2 regions of the Marinobacter sp. NFXS11 genome follow, and region 1 is predicted to be linked to the other one. Evidence: predicted binding sites of a transcription regulator. Region 1 holds the regulator's gene; the other holds the start of a gene.

The links. The regulator sigma-54, encoded in region 1, starts transcription at its own class of promoters, with help from an activator protein. The targets are predictions, from matches to a motif close to ANTGGCATNNANNTTGCTNT.
Region 2: the regulator sigma-54 is predicted to act here: its motif matches at 2,678-2,697, upstream of flhA (flagellar biosynthesis protein FlhA).

Annotation. Positions count from the first base shown of each region.
Region 1 covers NZ_JAGDDV010000001.1:658,997-663,209, forward strand. The annotation lists gene rapZ (RNase adapter RapZ) at 1-820, opposite strand, end outside; gene ptsN (PTS IIA-like nitrogen regulatory protein PtsN) at 849-1,319, opposite strand; gene hpf (ribosome hibernation promoting factor) at 1,407-1,715, opposite strand; gene J3362_RS03170 (RNA polymerase factor sigma-54) at 1,816-3,336, opposite strand; gene lptB (LPS export ABC transporter ATP-binding protein) at 3,494-4,213, opposite strand, start outside; gene lptA (lipopolysaccharide transport periplasmic protein LptA) at 4,197-4,213, opposite strand, start outside.
Region 2 covers NZ_JAGDDV010000001.1:820,114-824,326, forward strand. The annotation lists gene J3362_RS03895 (class I SAM-dependent methyltransferase) at 1-683, opposite strand, end outside; gene J3362_RS03900 (uracil-xanthine permease family protein) at 664-1,920, opposite strand; gene upp (uracil phosphoribosyltransferase) at 1,923-2,561, opposite strand; gene flhA (flagellar biosynthesis protein FlhA) at 2,780-4,213, shown strand, end outside.

The sequences.
Region 1 (4,213 bases):
GTTGCCGGAAGTAATCGCCCAACTGCTCGCACACATACACAGACCGGTGCTGGCCGCCGGTACAACCAATGGAAATCGTCATGTAGCTGCGGTTGCTGTCTGCGAAAGAGGGCAGCCAGGTATCCAGAAATGATTTCAGGTCCTCGATCATCTTCCGGCTCGCCGGTTCTTTTTCCAGAAACTCGATAACCGGCTGGTCGGTACCGACGTACTTGCGGAGGCTGGTATCCCAGTAGGGGTTAGGAAGACAGCGAACATCAAAAACGTAGTCGGAATCCAGCGGTACGCCGTGTTTGAAGCCGAATGACTGAAACAGGAGAGCCAGTTCCTGATCTTTTCGACCGACCACGCGCTGCTTGACCATGTCCCGCAGTTCATACATGGACATGCCGGTGGTATTTACATACAGGTCGGAAAGCTTGGAGAGGGGTTCCAGCAGTTTCTTTTCGCTGGTAATGGCTTCCCGGAGAGAGGTCCTGTCGTCACTCAACGGATGCTTTCTGCGGGTGGCGTGAAAACGCTGAAGAAGCGACTGCTCGTCGGCGTCCAGGAAGATGATTTCAACGGTAACTCCGGTTTCCTGGAGGCGCCGGTATATCTCCTCGAAATTTGCCAGCTCGCCGGAAAGGTTCCGCGCATCGATACTGACGGCCATCTTGCCCAGCCGGCCTGGTTGTGTCTGGCTGGCCGCTTCCCGGGTGAGGGGAAAGAGCAGGCCGATAGGAAGATTGTCGATGCAATAGAACCCGAGGTCCTCAAGCACATGAAGTGCCGTACTCTTGCCCGAACCGGACCTGCCACTGACGATAATCAGCTTCATGACCACCTTACCTCCACTGCAGTGAATATCAGCCGCCTGAGGCGGTCATGCGCTGGTACAGCGTGCTGGCGTCCTCGCATTGCCGGAGGCGATCACAGAATGACCGCTCGTTGAACTTCTCGGCCAGTTGGCTCAGCAGCTCAAGGTGCTCGCTGGTTGCCTCTTTTGGAACAATCAGGGCAAAGATCAGATCGACTGGCTGATTGTCGATAGCATCGAACTCCACGCTTTCTTCAAGCGTCATCAGCACACCCACCACGTGATCCAGTCCTTCCAGGCGGCAGTGGGGAATGGCAATTCCCTGGCCAATGCCGGTGCTGCCTAGGCGCTCACGGGAAATCAGGTTGTTGAAAAGCTGGGTCTCGCTGAGCGTATTGTCCTGATAGTTTATCTGCTCGGCAATAAACTCCAGGGCCCGTTTCTTACTGGACGCAGCTACCCTGCAGAGGGTGAGCTCCGGAGCAAGAATGTTGTCTATGGTCAGGGATGTGTCGCTCATGGATCGACTGCATTTCCGTTAAAAAAAAGGCCGCGACACGTTACTCATGTCGCAGCTCGATTAGATGAAGTGCATGAAAACAGCCCGTTAGCGAGAGCCGTTTCCGTGCATCCGTTCTACATTCTTTTCCTTGTGCTTGAGGATCTGACGGTCCAGCTTGTCGATAAGGGCATCAATGGCCGCGTACATATCCTCGTTTTCTGCCTTTGCGTGAATCTCACCACCTACCACGTGCAATGTGGCTTCCGCAATCTGGCGCACCTTTTCCACTTCCAGGGTGACCTGGCAGTTACTGATGTGGTCAAAGTGACGCTCGAGCTTCTCGAATTTCTCTGAAACGTAATCCTTCAGTGCGGGAGTCAGTTCTACGTGATGGCCTGAAATATTGAGTTGCATAGGCGTCTCCTGTTGTCATCATGCCGGCTCCCGGGAGCCGGTCTGGGTGCTGGCGCATTGTGCGCCGGCGAATACGTTGTTGCGTCCCGTCCTGGAGTATTCAGACCAGCCGCTTGCGTTCGTTGGACGGCGGAATGTGCATGGCCTCCCGGTACTTGGCAACGGTGCGTCGCGCAACCTTGATACCCTGTTCCCCTAGCATGGCTGCAATTTTACTGTCGCTCAATGGCTTTTTGGGTGTTTCGGCGGCAATCAGCTTCTTGATCATCGCGCGGATGGCCGTGGAAGAGCATTCCCCGCCCTCGTCAGTGCTGACATGGCTGGAGAAGAAATACTTCAGTTCGAATATGCCCCGCGGGGTATGCATGTATTTCTGGGTCGTAACGCGTGAAATCGTCGACTCATGCATTTCTACCGCCTGGGCGATGTCGGAAAGGATCAGCGGCTTCATCGCTTCTTCGCCGTGATCCAGGAATCCCTGCTGGTGCTCGACAATGCGGGTCGCCACTTTCAGCAGGGTCTCATTGCGGCTTTGCAGGCTCTTGATAAACCACTTGGCCTCCTGCAACTGATCGCGCAGGTAAGTGTTGTCTGCACTGCTGTCCGCACGCCTTATAAGTGAAGCATAGCTGGCATTCACCCGGATGCGCGGAGCAATTTCCGGATTCAGCTCAACGCGCCAGCGACCATTGTGCTTGCGAACGATGACGTCCGGAATGACGTAGTCGGGTTCGGCGCGGTCAATAACGTCGCCCGGCCTCGGATTCAGGCCGGTGATCAGCGCCAGGACTTCCCGGAGCTGATCTTCTTTCAGGCGGCTGCGGCGCAACAACTGGGCGTAGTCACGGTTGCCCAGCAGGTTGATGTAATGGGTAATCACCAGCCGTGCCTGGGCCAGCCAGGGGGTCTCCGGTGGCAACTGATTGAGCTGGATCAGCAGGCATTCCTGCAGATCCCGGGCGAACACGCCAGGAGGGTCAAAATGCTGCAGTCGGTGAAGAACCGCTTCTACTTCGTCCAGCTCAAGGGGGTCCTCGTCGTTTTCATCCAGCATCCCGGCATGGATATCTTCCAGAGCGCTCGTCAGATAGCCGCGTTCATCCACCGCATCCATCAACGCGTGGGCAATGGCTTGGTCCCGCTCACTCAGCGGAGTCAGGTTGAGCTGCCATTCCAGGTGATCCTGAAGCGTCTCGGTGGGCGAGTTTCGGGTCTCGAAATCGTGGTCGTTTTCGTCGTCATTGCGGGCTGCCGGGGCGGGAGCGGACTGGTAAATGTCGTCCCAGGCTGTGTCGACCGGCAGGTCGTCCGGGATGTTATCCGGAATATCGTTTTCAGACGACCAGTCGGGGCCGTTTTCGGATTCGTCCCAGTCGCTGGAAGGTTCCGGTGTGGTCTCCGCGGCAGACTCAGCTGCGTTGGCCTCGCGCTCGTCACTCTCGGTAGCCGTGTCGGTCTGATCGTCGTCCTCGGATGTCTCCAGCATGGGGTTGGATTCCAGTGCCTGCTGGATTTCCTGTTGGAGGTCGAGGGTAGAGAGCTGGAGAAGCCGGATCGCCTGTTGCAGCTGGGGTGTCATGGTCAGGCTCTGACCCAGCTTTAACTGTAAGGAGGCTTTCATAACCATGGTTCAGGATCCGTCACTCATCAGCGCTTTGTGTCATAGGTCTTGAAAAAATCTTTATATGCCGGTTACTTGCCGCGGTTTTTCGTTACCCTAGCAAGTTCTTTGCCGAGTTTACTTGCTACAGATCATCAAAACAATGAGCCATTCACTGTCAAAGCCTGAATTCGTCCCCGAGGTAAACTTCCTTGACCTGTTGATTGGCCAGGATCGCATCGGCATTGCCGGAGGCGATAATGTGCCCGCCCGACACAATGTACGCGTTCTCGCAGATATCGAGAGTCTCGCGCACGTTATGGTCGGTGATCAGCACGCCAATCCCCTTGTCCCGCAGGTGCCGGATGATGTGCTTGATGTCGCTGACGGATATAGGGTCAACGCCGGCGAAGGGCTCATCCAGCAGGATGAAAGCCGGCTCCATGGCCAGGGCCCGGGCAATTTCCACCCGTCGCCGCTCACCACCGGACAGGGCCATACCAACGCTGTCCCGGATATGGGTGATGTGGAACTCCTCCAGCAGCGCCTCGAGCTTTTTCTGCCGGTCTGCCTTGCTCAGGCCCTGCCGCGTCTCAAGGATCGCCATGATATTGTCACGCACAGACAGTTTGCGGAAAACCGAGGCTTCCTGTGGCAGATAGCCGATGCCCTGACGGGCCCGACCGTGCATCGGCAGCGGCGTAATATCCCGGCTGTCGATGGTTATCCGCCCGTGATCGGCGGGTACCAGCCCAACGATCATGTAGAAACAGGTGGTTTTCCCGGCGCCGTTGGGGCCTAGCAGTCCGACAATTTCTCCGCTTCGAATTTCCAGGGAGACGTCGATAACCACTTTTTTCTGTTTGTAACTCTTTGCCAGGTTACTGGCTCTCAGAAC
Region 2 (4,213 bases), 160 kb from region 1:
GTAGCGGCTCCGAGGACGCCGCCGAGTACTTTGAGAGTGGAGTTCAGCAAAGGCTGGCTGGGCTGGTAGTAGCTTTCGGACACGTAAACCGAACCTGGACGCTTTGCCATGGCGGCAGCGAGTCGGCGCCAGAAAATGGTGATGGTTTCCAGGGAAAAATAACTGGTCAGGCCCTCGGTGACGATGATCACCGGCTGGTTGTTCTCGAATACCCGGTCGATCACTTTTTCCAGTTGATATTCACCGTAGTCCGCGAGGATGTCGATGGGGGTGACCTGGTGGTGATCGCCCAGTCTGCCCGTTGCCATCAGGCGCAGTGCTTTGCGAGCCGCCATGTCGGGCAGATCGGCTTCGACCATGTGGAGCAGGGGGTGTTTCTGGCGTAAACGAATTCCCCGTGGCGACATGCCGCAGGCGATTTCCAGCACTTGTGTAATGCCCTTTTCGCGGATGGCCTGGTCAATCAGGTGGTCGATAATCAGATGTCGTTGCAGCAGGAAGGTGCGGATGTTTCCGCCGATGGCCGCTTTGCTGGCGGCCTCGAAGGGGGTCATCAGGCGGTAGAGCCAGCGGCCTTTTTCTGTGGCCAGGGTATCGTCTGAAAGCCCGTACCGGTGCCAGACGGCACCGGTATACAGGGCAGTAAAACTGATGCCGGAGCTGTCAGTCGGCTTTCTGCTCATAGACGGCTTTACCCCAGGCCTCGCGGCTGCCGGGCAGCACCAGGTTCAGGATGATGGCGGCCACAGCGCACAGCGCAATGCCTTCCAGGTTGCCAAGAACCATTCCGCCAATACCGAACACCAGGGTGACACCCACGATGACCAGGTTGCGAGACTGTGACAGGTCCACCTGATGGCGGATCAGTGTGTTGAGGCCAACGACGGCAATGGAGCCGAACAGCAGGCAGAGGATGCCGCCCATGACGGGCACCGGGATCGTCTGCAATGCCGCGCCGAACTTGCCGACGAAAGCCAGCACGATGGCGATGCAGGCAGCCCACCACATGACCTTGGGGTTGAAGTTCTTGGTGAGCATAACCGCGCCGGTGACTTCCGAGTAGGTGGTGTTGGGCGGTCCACCGAGCATGGAGGCGGCGCTGGTGGCCAGGCCGTCACCCAGCAGGGTGCGGTGCAGGCCAGGCTTTTCCAGGTAGTTCTTTCGGGTCACGTTGCCGATGGCCAGTACGTCGCCGATGTGTTCGATGGCCGGCGCGATGGCGACGGGGATCATGAACAGCACGGCGCCCCAGCTGAATTCCGGCGCAACAAAGTTGGGAACGGCGAACCAGGCGGCGTCCCGGATTGGCGTGGTATCCACGATACCGGCAAACGCGGATAGGATGTAGCCGGTGATAACGCCGAACATGATCGGAATCAGCCGGAAAATGCCTTTCGACCAGACCGACATGATGATGGTTACGGCCAGCGAGATCACGGCGATCCAGATCGCCGTGTCGTAGGGAATCAGCTGGTTGGCGCCATCACCGGTGCGGCCGGAGGCCATGTGAACGGCAACCGGCGCCAGGCCGAGACCGATAGTCATGATCACCGGGCCGATAACCACCGGCGGCAGCAGGCGGCGGACAAAGCCGGTGCCCCGCAGCCGCACCAGTCCACTGAGGAAAATATAGAGAATACCCGCTGCCATCAGGCCGCCGAGTGTCTCTTCCATGCCGAACTTGCCTTTGGAGGCAATCACGGGGGCAATAAATGCGAAGGACGACGCGAGGAAAATCGGGATCTGACCGCCGGTCACCACGTGAAAGATCAGGGTGCCCAGGCCGGCGGTAAACAGGGCCACGTTGGGATCCAGCCCGGTAATCAGTGGCATCAGAACCAGCGCGCCGAACGCCACCAGCAGCATCTGGGAGCCAGCAATGGCCTGTTTCCAGACCGGGTCGTTGGTATGGTCCTGCATTCTTAAACGTCCTTTTGCTTGGTGCCGAAGATTTTGTCGCCGGCATCGCCGAGACCCGGAAGGATGTAGCCTTTGTCGTTGAGGCGCTCATCAACGGAGGCGGTGTAGATAGACACGTCCGGATGTTTTTCCAGAACCTTTTCAACGCCTTCGGGCGCGGCAACCAGAACCAGGGCCCGGATCTCGGTGCTGCCAGCCTTCTTGAGCAGGTCAATGGTGGAGATCATTGAGCCGCCGGTGGCGAGCATCGGATCGACAATCATGGCCATGCGCTGGTCCAGTTCGCCCACCAGCTTTTCAAGGTAGGTGCTGGCCTCGAGAGTTTCCTCATTGCGGATCTGGCCGACAACACTGACCCGGGCCACCGGAATCAGGCTGAGGACACCGTCAAGCATGCCAAGGCCGGCCCGCAGGATCGGCACGATGGTGACTTTCTTGCCGTGAATCTGTTCCACGTTAACCGGCCCTGCCCAGCCTTCGATGGTCTTTTCCTGCAGATTAAAGTCTTTGGTGGCCTCGTAGGTCAGGAGTGCACCGACTTCCTGTGCCAGCTCCCGGAAATTCTTGGTGCTGATGTCCGCACGGCGCATGATGCCGAGCTTGTGGCGGATCAGAGGGTGTTTTACCTCGTGGATTGGCATGGGGTCACCTGTGTGTCTGATTGGAGTTTTGGCGTCGCGATCAAATGGCGCAAGGATACCGCATCTGGCAAGGCGAGTCAGGCTGCAAATGGCTGCTTAACGGAAATCCCCTAAGGGGTGGTACGGATCTTGCGATAACCCTTCCAAACGACGCTCCGGTGTCAGATTTTCGACCTTCAAAACGCCTGCAGGCACGGCCAATCGGAGAAGTATCCGGCATGGACAGAGCTTTAGTCCTCAATAACGTCAAAACCCTGACGCGGGGCAACCTGGGCATACCCATCATGCTGATGGGCTTGCTGGGCATGATGATTCTGCCCATGCCGGCGTTCCTCCTGGACGTGTTCTTTACTTTCAACATCACCCTGTCCATTGTCATTCTGCTGGTGTGTGTCTACGCCCTGCGGCCGATGGAGTTTGCGTCCTTCCCGACAGTCCTGCTGGTAGCCACACTTCTGCGTCTCGCCCTGAACGTGGCGTCTACCCGGATTGTTCTGCTGAACGGCCACGAAGGCGGCGATGCCGCCGGTAAAGTGATCGAATCCTTCGGCGCCGTTCTGATCGGCGGCAATTACGCCGTGGGTCTGGTGGTGTTTGCGATCCTGATGATCATCAACTTCCTGGTCGTGACCAAGGGTGCCGGCCGGGTCTCCGAGGTGAGCGCCCGTTTCACGCTGGATGCTATGCCCGGCAAGCAGATGGCGATTGATGCGGACCTGAACGCCGGCCTGATCAATCAGGATGAGGCCAAGCATCGTCGTGCCGAAATCGCCCAGGAAGCGGATTTCTACGGCTCCATGGACGGTGCGTCCAAGTTTGTGAAGGGCGACGCCATTGCCGGCCTGCTGATTCTTGCGATCAACATCATTGGCGGTATTGCCATTGGTATGCTGCAGCACGGTCTGGATTTCGGGCTGGCCATGGAGCGATATGCGCTGCTGACCATTGGTGACGGCCTGGTGGCACAGATTCCCTCGCTGCTGCTGTCCACGTCTGCTGCAATCATGGTAACGCGGGTTACCTCCAGCCAGGACATGGGCGGCCAGATCCTCCAGCAAATGTTCAGTGCGCCCAAGGCGCTGTCCATTGCCGCCGCTATCCTGATCATTCTCGGCCTGATTCCCGGAATGCCCCACGTGGCCTTCCTGGGTCTGGGTGCACTGGCCGCCGGCGCTGCCTGGTATATCTGGAAGCACCAGAGACAGACCGTCGAAGAAGATGGCGCATTCCCGGTTAGGGGCGCGGGCGGGGCGGCTCCACGGCCGGCGGGTCGTGATCTGCCTCCAGGCGGTGATGCTGGCGGCGATCAGGGGCGTCAGCTACCGGCCCCCGGAGAGACCAAGGAGCTGGGTTGGGACGATGTGTCCACTGTCGATATTGTCGGTCTGGAAGTGGGTTACCGGTTGATCCCGCTGGTGGACAAGTCACAGGGTGGCCAGTTGCTCAGTCGTATCAAGGGCGTTCGTAAAAAGCTGTCCCAGGATCTCGGCTTCCTGATGCCCTCGGTCCACATTCGAGACAACCTCGATCTGATGCCCAATGTCTACCGCATCACCCTGATGGGCGTGACCATTGCCGAAGCGGAAATCCATCCGGACCGCGAACTGGCCATCGACCCCGGTCAGGTATTCGGAAAGATAGAAGGCATTGAA